Regions from separate parts of the Kitasatospora sp. NPDC004289 genome, predicted to be linked through region 1. Evidence: riboswitches for the same ligand, from Rfam matches in the RefSeq annotation. Region 1 holds a riboswitch; each other region holds the start of a gene.

Region 1 (4,844 bases):
GACCGCTGGGGCACCCGGTACACCGGCAGCGGCAAGGTCATCTGGGCCGAGCAGCGGCTGCCCTGATCAGCGGACCGTCAGGGTGCCCTTCATGGTGGTCGGGTGCAGCGTGCAGAAGAAGGGGTAACTCCCGGGCGTGGACGGGGCGGTGATGGTCTTGGACTGCCCCCGGGAGAGGGTGCCGGTGTCGAAGCCGCCGCTGCCGGTCGCGGTGAGCGTGTGTGCGGTGCCGTCCTCGTTGGTCACGGTGATCCTGGCCCCCGGCGCGACGGTGAGCTCGGCCGGGGTGAAGGTGAAGTCGCGGATGACGACGGTGGTGGCGGTCGCCGCCGTGGAGGCGCCGGCCGACGGGCTCGCCGAAGCCGAGGCCGAGGCCGTTGCGGAGGCGGAGGCGGTGGCGGAGGCGGAGGCCGTGGCGGAGCGGGAAGCCGACGGGCTGGCCGAGGCCGTGGCGGCGGGGGTGGGCGTCGTACTGGGCCCGCCCCCGCCGTCCTTGTCGTCCGAGCAGCCCGCCGCCCCGAGCAGCAGCACGGCCACGGCCACGGTCGCGGTGCACCGACGGGCACGGCCGGTGGTAGGGCGGATCGGCATCGGATCATCCTCCGGGGTGCGGCCTGGGTCGGGCCGCACCATCAGCGCACACCCGACGTGCCGTCACGCCGCCGCCCCTCCGACCGCGGCCGAGGTTCACCCGACCGGCGGGTGGGGTCAGCGCTGGAGGGCCGTGTTCAGGGTCTGCCAGAGCGGCTTGGTGGCGTAGGGGATCATGTCCTCGGCGTAGTACCACCAGAAGTGGCCGCCCACGTAGTAGGGCAGGTCGATCTTCAGGCCGTAGTAGTACGTCAGCATGGCCTGGGCCGCCGCCTGGGTGGAGGAGGTGGCGGCGTCGGGGAGGCCGATCTCGCCGAAGCCGAGCTTGGCGTTCGGGTAGAGGGCGTGCAGCTGCTGGAAGTAGGAGGTCCAAGTCGCCGCGCTGGGGCGGATGTTGTTGCACTGGCCCTCGTAGTAGCTGAGGGTCACGTAGTCCAGGCCGTTGCGCATGTCCTCCGGGACGTACTGCTTGGTGAAGGCCAGCGGGTCGAGCTCGGAGGGGCCGTTGCCGCAGCCGATGTCGTAGTAGAGGGTCAGCGCGCTGCGCTTGCCGGCCGCCTCGACCTGGCGGTAGGCGTCGGTGATCTTGGTGGAGACGTCGGCGTAGCTGCCGAGCCAGTTGCCGTTGACCTCGTTGCCGATCTCCCAGACGTCCACCTTGCCGCCGAAGGCGTTCAGGTACTGGGCGACGCGGTCGTGGTAGGCCTGGGGCGAGAAGTTCTTGACGAACTCGGAGTCCAGGATCTCGCCCATGAGGTAGCTGACGGGCTGGAGTTGGTCGACCGCCGCGGTGTAGGAGCTCGGGCCCTCGGTCTCGTCGAAGACCAGGCGGGTGGTCGGGGTGCGCGCCAGGTGGCGCGAGGAGTCCACGATGGCGGAGAGCTTGGAGACGTCGTCGACGGTGACGCCGTAGAGCGGGTCCGGCAGCGCGCGCATGCCTGCGGGCGTGCTGGGCGCCGCCGTCGGGGTCGGGCTCGGGGTGGGGGTGGGGGTGGGCGTCGGACTCGGACTCGGCGAGGGCGTCGGCGTCGGCGAGGGCGTCGGGGTGGGGGTGGGCGTCGGGGTGGGGGTGGGCGTCGGGGTGGGAGTCGGCGCCGTGCCCACGGTCAGGGTGTGGGTGGGCAGGTTGTGCCAGCGGCCGTCGAGGCCCCGCCAGCGGCCGAACTCCGTGTAGGTGCCGGCCGGCAGGTCGAGTGCGCCGGTGGTGACGGTGGTTCCGCTCGGGCAGATCCGGACGTTCCGGGCCGCGCCGGGGAAGTCGGTCCGGCGGCCGGCCGCGTCGCGGACGGCGACCCCGACGCTGTCCGCGGTGAAGCAGCGCGAGGAGTGCACGGCGAGCGAGGCCGTGACCGAGGGTCCGGCGACCGCCGGGGCCGGGGTGATCCGGTCCTCGACGACGGTCGGACCGCTGGCGGACGCCTGGGTGCTGACCAGGAGGGGCAGGGCGAGCAGGCCGGCTGCGGCCACCGCGCCGACCCGTACAGGGGTGGCAGAAAAGCGCATGGACAGGTTCCTCTGCGACGCCTGCGAGGTGAGCTGTCGGGTTCGGACCGGAGGTACGGCCCGGCCGCGGCTGTGGGAGCGGCTTCACCCCGAGCCTGCGGCGGCCACCGCGGACGCACGGGCGCTGGCGGGGGGCAGCAGGCGGCTGACCTGGTTCCCCCGCTCCCGTCCGTGTCCGTGCTCGAAAGGCCACCGGCGGGTGGACGGGATTCGGCGTCCCACCGGAGGGGCCCGCGCGGAGCGGGCGACTCGGAGCAGGCTAGCAGCCGTTCCGACGCGTACGAGTCGGTGAGCGGTGCTGTAGCGCAGCTCACAGACCGGACGCGCCGGTTCAGGCCGTCCGGTGCCGGGAGCGCAGGCCGGCCGGGGTCGGGCGGAAGCCGCAGGCCCCCTCGTAGAAGTCGGCGTTCTCGGGCTCGTAGTCCACGTGCACCCAGTCGCAACCGGCGCGGAAGGCCTCCTCGGCCACCGCGTCGACCAACCGCTTTCCGATGCCGAGGCGTTGGTGGTCGGGGTGGACGGCGGTGTCCAGCACGAAGGCGTGCCTTCCGCCGTCCCAGACCGCGTGGACGAAGCCGACCAGCCGCTCGGCCTCGAAGGCACCGACCCAGGTGAGGCTGTGCCGCTCCAGCCGGCTCGCCCACGGCGTGACGGCCGGCCCGGCGTCCGCGCCGAAGGCCCGCGCGTGCAGCTCGGACAGCTCCCGGTCGTCGACTCCGAACCGAACCCTCAACTCGACTACGGCCACGCCGATTTCACCCGTCCTCTCGCTCGACGCCCGTCGGGCGTCGGCGACCAGCCTAGGGGCGGTCAGTGGGTGCCCGTGACGCGGAGGGAGGCCCGGAGGGTGGTGCCGTCCGTGCTGGTGGCCAGGATGCGGCCGGAGCGGTGCCAGTAGGTGACCGCGTCCGCGTGCTGCCGCAGCCCCGGGGCGTGCCGGAGGTCGGCCCCGGGGAAGTGGACGGTCGCAGCCGGGACGGCGCTCGGACCGCTGCCCGCGTGGAGCAGGATGCCGGTGCCCGCAGCGTCGAGGGCCGGGAGGGCCCAGTGGTCGCCGTCGCCGATCGGGCCGTCCGGCTCGGCGGCCGCGAGCCGGTGGCCGGGGCCGGTGCCGGTCACCAGCCGCAGGACGGTGCTGTCGTCGTCCGACGGTCCGTCGGCCTCGGGCTGCTCGGCGGCGAGCAACCCCCCGGCCGCCAAGGGGACGGACTGCCCCGGCTGGTACCCCTCCAGCCGCTGCCGGGAGCGCAGTTGCCAGCCCGGCAGCTCCCAGTGCCAGAGTTCGAGCAGGGGTGAGCCGTCGGGCAGCGCCGAGGCCACGACCGCCGCGCAGCCGTCGGCCGAGCGGGCCACGCCGCTCACCAGCCTCTCCTCGCGCCCGAGTTCGCGCCAGACCGCGGTCGGTCCGGAGGCGAGGGCGTCCAGCACCACGATGCCGTCGCCGTCAGCGGTGATCAGGTGGCGTCCGTCGTAGGAGCGGGCCAGCCAGGAGGCGCGCAGGGTCGTCCAGGGCCGGACGGTGCGGGTCGCGAGGTCCAGCCGCGAGACCTCGCGGGTCTGCCCGTAGGAGGCCACCAGCAGGGCGGACCCGCCGTGGTCGGCGAGCACCAACTGGTCGGCGGGCACGTCCCACTGGGCCTTGGTACGACCGTCCGGGGTGAGCAGCCGCACGCCCGCCTGGCCGCAGGCGACCAGGACGGAGCCGGAGCCCAGCAGGGCGGCGTCCAGCACCGGCAGCGTGCCGGGGCGGTCGGCGGCGGTGTGCCCGACGGCCCCCGAGGCGCCGCGCGTGGCCGGTCGGCGGCGTGGCTTGGCGAGGTCGGCCGCCACCAGCGGGTCGGCCCGGCCGAGCAGCCGTTGGTGACGGGCCCGCTCCTCCCGCTCGGGAAGGCTCCCTCCGAGCCCGCCGTCGCGGACCACCGCGCGGGCCGCCGCCGTGGCCAGCTCGCGGTCCACCGCCGGGTCGGCGGCGGGCAGTTGGGCCAGCCCGGCGGCCAGCACCGAGCGGCCGGTGAGGGCCGGGTCCCCCGTACTGTCGAGCACGGCCAGCGCGAGTGCCCGGGTGGCGTCGCCGGCGCCGAGCGCCAGTAGGTAGGGCAGGGCGCGGCTGCGGGTCGGGCCGCCGAGGGCGACCGCCGCGCTGAGGTCGGCGGCGGCCGAGGGGCGCAGGGCCGGGTCCGGCCAGAGTGCCTCGGCCGCTCCCAGCCGGTCGCCGGACGCGCGACGGTCCTCCGCCCAGGCAGAGCGCAACTCCCGTGCCGCGTCCGGGTCTTCGGCCGAGAGAAGCTCCACGGCGCGGGCGAAGACGCCGGTCCGGTGGGCCGTCCGGACGGCGCGGGTGCGTTCGCCCGCTCGCCACCAGAGGCGGACCACCAGATCGGCGGCGAGCCCGCGGCCCTCGGCCAGTTCGGCGGCCGCCGTCAGCCGCCCGTGCCGGGCCAGCAGCCCGACCGCCTCAGCGGGGGCGTCCAGCAGGTCAGCCAGGACGTAGGCCGCTTCGTCGATCCGGCCCGAGCGCTCCAACTGCTCGGCGGCGCCGCGGTAGAGCGCGGCAAGGTGCTGGTGCACGTCAGGACCGGAGAGCACGGAGGTGCCGCCCGGCCCGTGGGCCCGGGGCGTGGCACGCAGCTCGCCGGCATGGCGCCGGGGCAGACCGAGGGTGAGCCAGGACTCCTCGCCCGCCGCCCTCCCGCCGGAGAGCCGGATCGCGTCGCGCAGCGCGTCCTCGAACTGGTGCTGCTCGAACGCCC
Region 2 (4,844 bases), on a different contig from region 1:
CCGGGCCAGTCGGTGTAGCGGGCGAAGACCCACTGGTAGGCGGGGAAGGCGGCGAGGACCCAGCCGACGGTGAGGGTGACCACCGGGAGCACGAAGGCGACGATCGACCAGGGCAGCATCAGGAACTGGTAGAGCGCGGCCCGCCAGCCGAGGCCGTCGGAGAGGCGGGCGGTGACGCCGCCCCAGAAGCCGGGGCGGCTCCGGCGGACCGGCTCCGGGTCGCCGACCTCGGTGTCGAGGAGGGTGCGGGCGCGGTGCCGCTCCAGCGCGGCGAAGCCGCGGCCGCCGGCGGTGAGGGCGGCCAGGACCGGGAGGCCGAGGACGGTGACCAGGAGGCCCAGGCCGGCGGAGAACAGGGCCACGGTGAAGGCGAAGCCGAGGACCGCGAGCGGGAGCGCGGTGAGCAGGAAGCCCAGTTCGCGGTAGGGGACGGCACTGAACGGCGCCCGCCAGAAGCCGGGGCGGGCCGGGCCGTCCGTCCGGCCGCCGTACCGCGCCGCGTAGGTGTGGGTCTGACTGGTCATCACCGGCTCCTCGTCCGCTTCCTGCCGCTCCTGGCTCACGCTCCTACGGTCGCAGGGCGGTGCGGGGCGGCGGAATGAGGTCCGCCGGTGCGTGGGGGGTGGGGTTCTCCCTACCCCCGGGCGGGGACGGGGCCGGGCCACTCGTCGTCGAGGAGGGAGTACTGGTCGGAGTCGCACCAGCGGCCGCCGACCCTCAGGTCCCGGCGGACGCGGCCCTCCAGGCGGAAGCCGGCCCGCAGGAGGAGCCGGGCGGAGGCGGTGTTGGCGGGGTCGACCCGGGCGGCCAGGCGGGCGAGTCCGAGGGTGCGGAAGGCCAGGGTGCAGAGCAGCTCGGTGACCTCGCCGCCGTGGCCGCGGCCCCAGGTGTCGCGGCGCAGCGCGTAGCCGATCGAGGCGGCGTGGGCGGACTCCACGGTGAGGACGGCGCTGCCGATCAGCGGGGCGGTCTCCGGGGGGCCGTCGGCGTGGCGGGTGACGGCCAGTCGGTAGCCGGTGCGGGGGTGTTCCTCGGACAGGTCGAGGGCGAGGGCCAGCTGGTCGGCGCAGGTGTCGAGGTCGGCCGGTTCGAAGGCGAGGTGGCGGACGGTCTCGGGGTCGCCGTAGACGGCGTGCAGCGCGGCCGCCTCCTCGGGCGTGCCGTGCAGTTCGCGCAGGGCGAGCCGGGGGCCGGTGAGCCGGACGGGGGTCATGCCTCACGACCCTACGCGGGGCGGCGGCCCGGCGCCCCGGCGTCCCGACGGTCCGTCACCGGATACCGTACGAGGGTGAACCACGAGGACCTCCTGCTCAGCCCCCGTACCCGCGCCGGCGACCTGGTCGACTGGGCCGCCGAACAGGGCCGGCCGCCGGTGCCGGAGCCCGCGCTGCAGACCGTGCTCACCCTGCTGGAGCTGGGCGACGGCCGGATGCACGACGGCTTCCCCGAGCTGACCTCCGCGGTGCTGGAACAACTGCTGTACGAGCGGCTCTACCTGTACGTCCAGCCGGAGTCCGAGCCGGAGGCGTACGGCAGGGCGGTCGAGCTGCTGATCGACCATCAGCGGGCCACCAAGCGGCTGAACGCCAAGCGGCAGGAGAAGCTGCACGCGGAGGCCGAGTGGCAGGGCGAGCTGCTCTGCGGCCTGCTGCGCCAGCCGCACCTGGTGACCTGGCCGCGGCTGTACGCGCTGCTGCTGCGGGCGGACGGGGTGGACACGGCGGACGAGGGCGCGGTGCGGGCCTGGTTGGACGGGTTCCGCGAGCTGACGCCGGAGCAGCGGGCCGAGGCGTACGGGGCCCTGGCCGGGCTGGACGAGGTCGGCTCGGACGGCGGGTGGGGGCCGACCCGGGTGATCTCCGTCGGGATGGCGACGGACGGGGCGCGGATGCTGCTGGAGAACCGGCTGATGCAGCGCTCCTACCGGAACCTCGCGGGGCTGAACGCGCTCGGGCTGCCGATGCCCGAGGAACTCTCGGGGGACTTCGACGCGTTCGAGGCGGCGGTGGCCGAGGAGGCGCTGCGCCTGTGCGGCGAGTGGACGGTGCCGGGGCTGGCCGCCCTGCTGGTGCACGAGTACCCGGACCTGGCTCCGGAGCCGGGGCACGAGGAGATCGAGGCGTACCTGACGGCCCAGGGGTACGAGGAGCAGGAGCAGGACTGACCGGACCGGGGCTGACGGACCGGGCCCGCGGCCGGGGAGGCGGCGGGCCCGACGGGGTGTCAGGGGTTGAGGCCGTGGGCCTGGAGCCAGGTCAGCGGGTCGACCGGGGTGGCGCCGGCGGGGCGGACCTCGAGGTGGAGGTGGGGGCCGGTGACGTTGCCGGTGGCGCCGACCTTGCCGAGCACGGTGCCGGGGGCGACCTGGCCGGAGGCGACGGTGATCGAGGAGAGGTGGCAGTACCAGAGCTCGGTGCCGTCGGGCAGGGTCTGGATCACCCGGTAGCCGTACGCGCCGGACCAGCCGGCCGAACTGACGGTGCCTCCGGCGACGGCGACCACGGGGGTGCCGGTGGCGGCGGCGAAGTCCAGGCCGGTGTGCAGGTGGGACCAGTAGGAGCCGGACTGCCCGTAGTGCGCGGTGAGCTGGTACCCGCTGGTGGGGAGGGTGAAGTCGGCCGCCCGGGCCGCCTTCGCGGCGGCGGCCTCGGCGGCGGCGAGCTCCTCGGCCTGGGCGCTGCGCTTGGCCTCGGCCTCCTGCGCGGCGGCCAGCCGGGCCGTCTCCTCCGCGGTGGTGCGCTGGCCGTCGGCCTGCTGCTGGATGCGGGCGGCGAGGGCCAGCCCGGGGTCGGCGGAGAGCGGACGCTCCCCGTCGGTGCGGTCCGCGTCGGCCTGGTCGGCGGTGGCGACGGCGGGCGGGGCGGGAGCGGCGGCGGCCGGGACGGCGGTCGCGAGGCCGGTGGCGCCGAGCGAGGCGGCCATGGCGGTGACGCCGAGCAGCGGGCCGGAGGAGCGGGTCTGACGGGGCATCCGATGCCGGGCCGCCTCCTGCGGGAGGGGGTGGTCGAGCAGCTGGGTGGTGCCGTTGCCGTCGTGCCGGGGGTGTGCCTGGGTGTGCGTCGACGCCACGGAGGCGCGCTCCTTTCCTTCCTTCGCGCCTACCGGGTTAGCTGACGGGTTCGGAGCAGGAAGGTCTCCTACGGCCGGGTGGTGCCCGGCCGATTCACCCCAAGGAACGTGGTTCCCCGGCTCCCTGACCCTCCCGTGGGAGGGCCGTGGGATTAGGCGACGGCGCACGGTGCCGTTCGGGTACGGCGTTGCCGACCGCGCTGCGTTATCAAACGTTAATCCTAGGAGCCCATGATTCCAAGCGCCTTGAGTGGTGCAGTCCATCTCTTTCCGGCACACCGCGGGCCGGGGCCGCCGGGCCGGGTACTCAGCCCCCCGCACCGGCCGGGATTGAGCACCCGTACTCAGGTGCGGCGCAAGGGAGTTGGCCATCCTGGGAGCATGACCGCAGCCACCCAGCCCCGGACCACCAACGCCTACTACGCCCAGGCCGTGCTCTCCTTCGCGCTGGCCACCGCCGCCCTCGCCCTGGGTGTCCTGTACCTGCCGGTGAACGCCTGGATGCGGGCGTTCCTCGCGGTCGGCCTGCTCTGGGAGATCACCTCGGCATTCACCCTCGCGAAGGTGATCCGGGACCGCCAGGAGGAGGGGGAGATCACCACCCGGGTCGACCAGGCCCGGCTGGAGAAGCTCCTCGCCGAGCACGACCCGTTCCGGGTGGACGCGCCCTGACCTCCCCGGCCGGCCCCCCGACCGGACTCCCCCGCCTGACCGGCCGTCAGCCCTTGGCGCGCTTGGCCGCGAAGGTCTCGCCGCCCGAGGACCAGTTCTCGGCCGGGACCTCCTCGATCGCCACCCAGATGTTCTCCGGACTCACGCCGGTGATCCGGGCGTAGGTCGCGGTGAGCTCGCGGGCGATCTCCGCCCGCTGCTCCTCGCTCCGGCCGGACAGCTGCTTGACGTTGATGAACGGCATGACGCCCCTTCCGCATTCGGACTTCTCCGGTCCGCACGCTAGCACCGCCGTGCCCATTGACGGCTAAGGCTATTAGCCTTAGCTTTGAGGCATGACGACGCTGACGCACCCCGAGACCCGGTACCTCGACCTCCCCGGCGGCCGGCTGGCCTACGACGACACCCCGGGCACCGGCCTGCCGGTGGTCCTGCTCCCCGGCATGCTCGACTCCCGCACGGTCTACCGGTACCTGCGCCCGCTGCTGGCCGCGGCCGGCCACCGGGTGATCACCCTCGACCTGCGCGGCTTCGGCGAGTCCTCGGTCGACTGGGACGACTACTCCCCCGCCGCCCTGGCCGGCGACGTGCTGGCCCTGCTCGACCACCTCGGCGTCGAGCGCGCCGCGCTGGCCGGGAACTCCTACACCGGCGCCACCGTGGTCAGGGCCGCCGCCGACGCCCCGGAGCGGATCGCCGGGATCGCCCTGATCGACGCCTTCGTGGAGAACCTGCCGCCGACGGCCGCCCAGCGCGCCCTGCTCAAGGCCTTGGGCCTGGCCCTGGTGCACGTCCCCGCCTTCTGGGGCCTCTACCTGGACAAGGCCTACCCGGGCGCCAAGCCCGCCGACTTCGCCGCGTACAAGGCGGCCTCGGTCGCCGCCCTGCGCACCCCCGGCCGCAAGAAGGCCACCCGGGGCTACGTCACCGGCGACTCCTCCCCCGTGGGCTGGACGGCGGGGGTCCGCTGCCCCGCACTCGTCCTGATGGGCGGCCAGGACCCGGACTTCCCGGACCCGGAGGCGGTGGCCGACCGCCAGACGGCGGCCCTGACGGCCCGTAAGGTGATGATCGACGGTGCCGGGCACTACCCGATGGCGGAG
Region 3 (4,844 bases), on a different contig from region 1:
TGCTGCTCTCCGGTGCGTTCGGCGGCCTGCTGGGCTCGCTCCCGGCGCACGAGTTCCTGCCCGCGGCCAACGGCTACCTGCTCCGCCAGGACTGGGACGAGGGCTTCGCCACCGCCGTCCACCTGGTGCTCGACCTGGACACCGGCGAGTACGAGCTGCTCTCGGCCGGCCACCTGCCCGGCATGCAGCGGCACGCCGGCACCGGCCGCTGGGACGTGATGGAGGCCCCCGAGGGCGGGCTGCTCGGGGTGTACGACGGCGCCAAGTTCGAGGGCGTGCGCGGCCGGTTGGACCGCGGCGACGTGCTGATGCTCTGCACCGACGGCATGGTGGAGGTGCCCGGCCGTGACCTCACCGAGGGCATGGACCGGCTGATGGGCGAGGCGGACCGGCTGGTCGGGGGCGCCCCGTTCGCCCAACTCGGCGGCCGCGGCTCGGCGGTGAAGCTCATCGAGTCGGTGGCCAAGGACGTCAACGACGACCGCGCGGTCCTGCTGCTCTGGCGGGGCTGACCGACTGTCAAGTCCCGACGCCGATCTTCGGCCATTCCTGGGGCATAGTCCGGAAAGTGGATCTAGGACCGCCCGGAGCCGCCAAGTGCCAGTTGGGGCGGCCCTGCCGACGGACCGTCAGGCCTGCTCGGCTATCGTCTCGGTCGGCGGAAATTCGTCTCACATCGCAGGATCTTCGGGGCCTGCTCACGGCAAGTCCTTTACGCAGTCCGCACGAACGACCACACTGAGTCCGGGTGGGACGGTCGGTTCTCGGGGGGTCCGGGGGATTGCTCGGGGGATTGGGCCCGCCACGAAACTCGCTACGTAGAAAGAGGAAGTGAGTCCGGGTGGCCTTCTCCGTCTCAGCCCTGGTCCTGTTCGGCATCATCTGCGTGATCTTCATCCGCAACAAGCAGTTGAAGACCAGCCATGCCATCATCGCCGCGCTCTTCGGCTTCATGCTGAGCCAGTCCACGGCGGCCAAGCCGATCCAGGACTTCCTCAGCCAGCTCGCGCAGACCATCTCCTCGGTCGCCAGCTGAGCAGCCGCCACCCCGGCCAGCCCGGCCGGGAGGCGTCCGGTCGCGGGCCCGCCTGACGGTGGGTCAGCGCCGTCCCCGCCACCAGCGCGCGAGTCTTCCGCGCGGTGGTGCGGGCGCCGCCGCGCGCTCCGGCGGTGCCTCGGGCTCGGGCGCGAACACCAGGAACAGCCGCGCCCAGCAGAGCCGTTCGCCGCGCGGCCAGTCCTGTGCGCGCAGGGCCCGCGAGGCCGCGCTGCTGACCCGGCCGTTCACCCGCACCTCGGCCACGTCGTGGCCGGCCTTGCCGCCGAAGAACAGCTTCACGCCGTTGACCTGGCCGGGCACCAGCTCCGGCAGCACGGCGGCGGCCAGCGCGGGGGAGGAGTGCTGCTCCGCGAGCCAGTCGGCGAGCAGCTCCGAGCCGGTGCCGAAGGTGGCCGCCGGGCTCTGCACCACCCGCCAGCCGGGGAACTCGGGAGTGCTGAACGCGTGCCCGCCGTCCAGGAGTTGGAGCACGGCGGTGGCGGTGGTGCCGGCCCAGATCATCACCGCGTTGTCGAGCTGCTCGGCGTCGTCGCCGCCGAAGCCCGCCGCGCAGTCCCAGACCACCGGACCGTCGCCCCGGCCGAGCTGGAGGACGTAGCCGAGGTCGACGTGGCCGGTGGTGCCCCGCTCGGCGTGGTCGCGGACCGCCACGGCGGTGGTGCCGGGCCCCCGGACCACCGCACCGTCCACGGTGAACTCCAGGCCCAGGCGGGCCATCTCGCGGACCACTCCGCGTCGGATGACGGCCAGCCGCTCCTCGTGGGGCACGGGCGGATCTCCTCGGTGCCGCCCGGACGGCGGCGCTCTGTTCTCGAACGGGAACCTCGAACGGCGAGCGTATCGGCCTGGCGTGACCGGTGTCACGGCGCCTGCCGACGGAGCGCGCAGGGCCGTACCCGGACCGTCGCATTCGACACCCTGCGTGCACGGAGGATCGGCCCAGGGTCAGCGATCATGGCCGCCAAGGGCCGAAGTCCCCGGCCCGGAGTGACTTTGGTCCCGCCCGATCGTCGTTGATCGTTCAACCCGGGGTTGCCAGCGGCCGGGGCGATGGGCTTAGCTGCGGATCCAGTCCGGCGGATCGACCGGACGGGCCCACCGGGTGGAACGCCGAGTCCTGCCACCATCCGGAGCCTCGAACAAGCACAGCCATGGCAGGAGTGGGGGACCCACAGGTAAGTCGCCGTACCGGTACGCCGGTCCGGCTAGGGGTGAAGCCGCGCCAGCGGCCGGGCATCTCCAGCCCGAACCCGACAGCTCACCTCACAGGCGTCGGAGAGGAAAGCCCCATGGGCAAGCACCGTCGCGTCCAGCTGTCCCGTCTGACCCGCATCGCGGTCGCCACCGGTGTGGTCGGCGCCGCGTTCGCCGTCCCGGTCAGCGCCGCCAGCGCGCACCAGAGCCACACCCCGGCCGCCGCCCCCGAGGCCGCCGCCGTCACCGCCGTGGTGGCCGAGTCCGCCCCGGCCGCCGCGCCCGCCCAGGCTCCGGCCGCCGCCCCGGCCGCCGAGGCCAAGGCCTACCAGGTCGTCAGCGGCGACACCCTCTCGAAGATCGCCTCCGCCCAGCAGGTCGAGGGCGGCTGGCAGAAGCTCTACCAGGACAACCGGTCCGTCATCGGCGGCAACCCGAACCTGATCTACCCGGGCCAGAACCTCTCGCTCGCGGGTACGGCAGCGGTCGCCGCCCCGGCGCCGGCCCAGACCCCGGCCCCGCAGCAGCAGTCCAAGAGCACCGAGTCCGCGGACACCACCAAGGCCTCGCGCTCCAAGGCCTCCACCCCGGCCCCGAAGGCCGCGACCCCCAAGGCCGCCGCCCCGCAGGCCGCGGCTCCGAAGGCCGCCGCGCCCAAGGCCGCCGCCCCGAAGGCCGCCGCGCCCAAGGCTGAGACCTCCACCACCGTCGCCTCCGGCGGTTACGTGGCCCCGGTCAGCGGCGGCACCTCCACCGCGTACCACGCCTCCGGCTCCAGCTGGTCCAGCGGCTACCACACCGGTGTGGACTTCCGCGCCTCCACCGGCACCAGTGTGAAGGCCATCACCTCGGGCACCGTGGTCAAGGCCGGCAACGGCGGCGCCTACGGCAACGAGGTCGTCATCCGTCACGCGGACGGCAAGTACTCCGAGTACGCCCACCTCTCCTCGATCGGCGTCTCGGCCGGCCAGACCGTCTCGGCCGGCCAGCAGATCGGCCTCTCGGGTGCCACCGGCAACGTGACCGGCCCGCACCTGCACTTCGAGGTCCGCACCGGCGCCTCCTACGGCTCCGACGTCGACCCGGTCGCGTACCTGCGCGCCCACGGCGTCAACGTCTGAGAAGACTGAGACGACGTCAGAAAGGCTCCGGCCCCCGGTCAGTGACCGGGGGCCGGAGCCTTTCGCGGAGCGGGTGACGAGAATCGAACTCGCGTGACCAGTTTGGAAGACTGGGGCTCTACCATTGAGCTACACCCGCACAGGACGCCCCGTGGCCGCGTGCTGCGGTCCCGAGGACAGGGTCAGCGTACCTGGTCGGGTCGCCTGCTCGCACACCGCTTTGACGCTCCGGCACGTCGGGGCCGCCCGCCGGGACCGTCAACGGCCGCCCGTGGGAACGGCCGTGGGGGTGTGGGGTGGCGTGTACGCTTCCTCTCGGCACCACGGGGTGTGGCGCAGTTTGGTAGCGCGTCCGCTTTGGGAGCGGAAGGCCGTCGGTTCGAATCCGGCCACCCCGACAGTGCGGCAGGGTCTCGTCCGAAGGCGGGGCCCTGTTGGCGTCCCGGGGGCCGTCCGGGGGTCCTCGCGCGGGGTCCCGTCATCCGTGTGGCAGCACCCTGGCGTCCGCCTTTCGTGCTACCGGTAGGATGGGCGGCTGGCGGTAGTCCCTGCGCAGATCCGTGCAGGTCAACCGCCCGAGGGCGAGGAGTCAAGCTCACCGTCCACCCCCTTGTACGGGAGATGCAGCTCCAACCGCCCATCGCCCGTCTCGCCCGCACCGCGCCCGGCCCGCCGGCCGGCAACGGCGGAGACAACCTGACCGCAAGCCCATAGGAGACCCAACCGTGAAGAGCGCCGTCGAGACTCTGAACCCGACCCGGGTTCGACTCACCGTCGAGGTGCCTTTCGAGGAGCTCAAGCCGAGCCTCGACGCGGCCTACAAGAAGATCAACTCGCAGGTCTCTGTCCCGGGCTTCCGCAAGGGCAAGATTCCGGCCAAGGTGATCGACCAGCGCTTCGGTCGCGCCGCCGTGCTGGAGGAGGCCGTCAACGACGCGCTGCCGCGCTTCTACACGCAGGCCGTCGACGAGGGCAAGATCGAGGTCCTCGGCCAGCCCGAGATCACCGACATCCAGGGCGTCGAGAACCTGGCCGACGGTGGTGACCTCACCTTCGTGGCCGAGGTCGACGTCCGCCCGGAGATCACCCTGCCCGACTTCGCCGGCATCGAGGTGACCGTCGACCCGATCGTGGTCGAGGACGCCGACGTGGAGAAGTCCCTGGAGCAGCTGCGCGAGCGCTTCTCCTCGGTCAAGGACGTCGAGCGCGCCGCCGCCGAGGGCGACGTCGTGATCGTCGACCTGGAGGCCAAGGTCGACGGTGAGGTGCCGGAGGACGGCACCGCCACCGGCGTCAGCTACGAGATCGGCTCGGGCCGCCTGCTGGACGGCATCGACGAGGCCGTCGTCGGCCTCTCGGCCGGCGAGACCAAGACCTTCACCACCGAGCTCAAGGGCGGCACCCAGGCCGGCAAGAGCTCCGAGGTGACCGTCACCGTCACCACCGTCCAGGAGAAGGAACTCCCGGAG

The links. Region 1 has a riboswitch for cyclic di-AMP ahead of ACWEPF_RS19300 (hypothetical protein). Riboswitches for the same ligand answer to the same signal wherever they lie in the genome.
Region 2: linked by a shared signal. The riboswitch ahead of ACWEPF_RS29105 (M23 family metallopeptidase) and the one ahead of ACWEPF_RS19300 (hypothetical protein) in region 1 are both predicted to bind cyclic di-AMP.
Region 3: linked by a shared signal. The riboswitch ahead of ACWEPF_RS21740 (M23 family metallopeptidase) and the one ahead of ACWEPF_RS19300 (hypothetical protein) in region 1 are both predicted to bind cyclic di-AMP.

What each region holds. Positions count from the first base shown of each region.
Region 1 covers NZ_JBSGEL010000026.1:56,539-61,382, forward strand. The annotation lists gene ACWEPF_RS19290 (SpoIIE family protein phosphatase) at 1-66, shown strand, start outside; gene ACWEPF_RS19295 (cupredoxin domain-containing protein) at 67-591, opposite strand; gene ACWEPF_RS19300 (hypothetical protein) at 709-2,094, opposite strand; cyclic di-AMP (ydaO/yuaA leader) riboswitch at 2,098-2,234, opposite strand; gene ACWEPF_RS19305 (GNAT family N-acetyltransferase) at 2,426-2,842, opposite strand; gene ACWEPF_RS19310 (bpX6 domain-containing protein) at 2,905-4,844, opposite strand, start outside.
Region 2 covers NZ_JBSGEL010000053.1:29,402-34,245, reverse strand. The annotation lists gene ACWEPF_RS29120 (sensor domain-containing protein) at 1-524, opposite strand, end outside; gene ACWEPF_RS29115 (GNAT family N-acetyltransferase) at 635-1,213, opposite strand; gene ACWEPF_RS29110 (hypothetical protein) at 1,289-2,164, shown strand; gene ACWEPF_RS29105 (M23 family metallopeptidase) at 2,224-3,069, opposite strand; cyclic di-AMP (ydaO/yuaA leader) riboswitch at 3,082-3,238, opposite strand; gene ACWEPF_RS29100 (YiaA/YiaB family inner membrane protein) at 3,451-3,741, shown strand; gene ACWEPF_RS29095 (tautomerase family protein) at 3,788-3,985, opposite strand; gene ACWEPF_RS29090 (alpha/beta fold hydrolase) at 4,077-4,844, shown strand, end outside.
Region 3 covers NZ_JBSGEL010000031.1:55,422-60,265, reverse strand. The annotation lists gene ACWEPF_RS21755 (PP2C family protein-serine/threonine phosphatase) at 1-512, shown strand, start outside; gene ACWEPF_RS21750 (hypothetical protein) at 842-1,036, shown strand; gene ACWEPF_RS21745 (DUF6348 family protein) at 1,100-1,828, opposite strand; cyclic di-AMP (ydaO/yuaA leader) riboswitch at 2,198-2,347, shown strand; gene ACWEPF_RS21740 (M23 family metallopeptidase) at 2,350-3,375, shown strand; tRNA gene ACWEPF_RS21735 (tRNA-Gly) at 3,444-3,514, opposite strand; tRNA gene ACWEPF_RS21730 (tRNA-Pro) at 3,700-3,773, shown strand; gene tig (trigger factor) at 4,101-4,844, shown strand, end outside.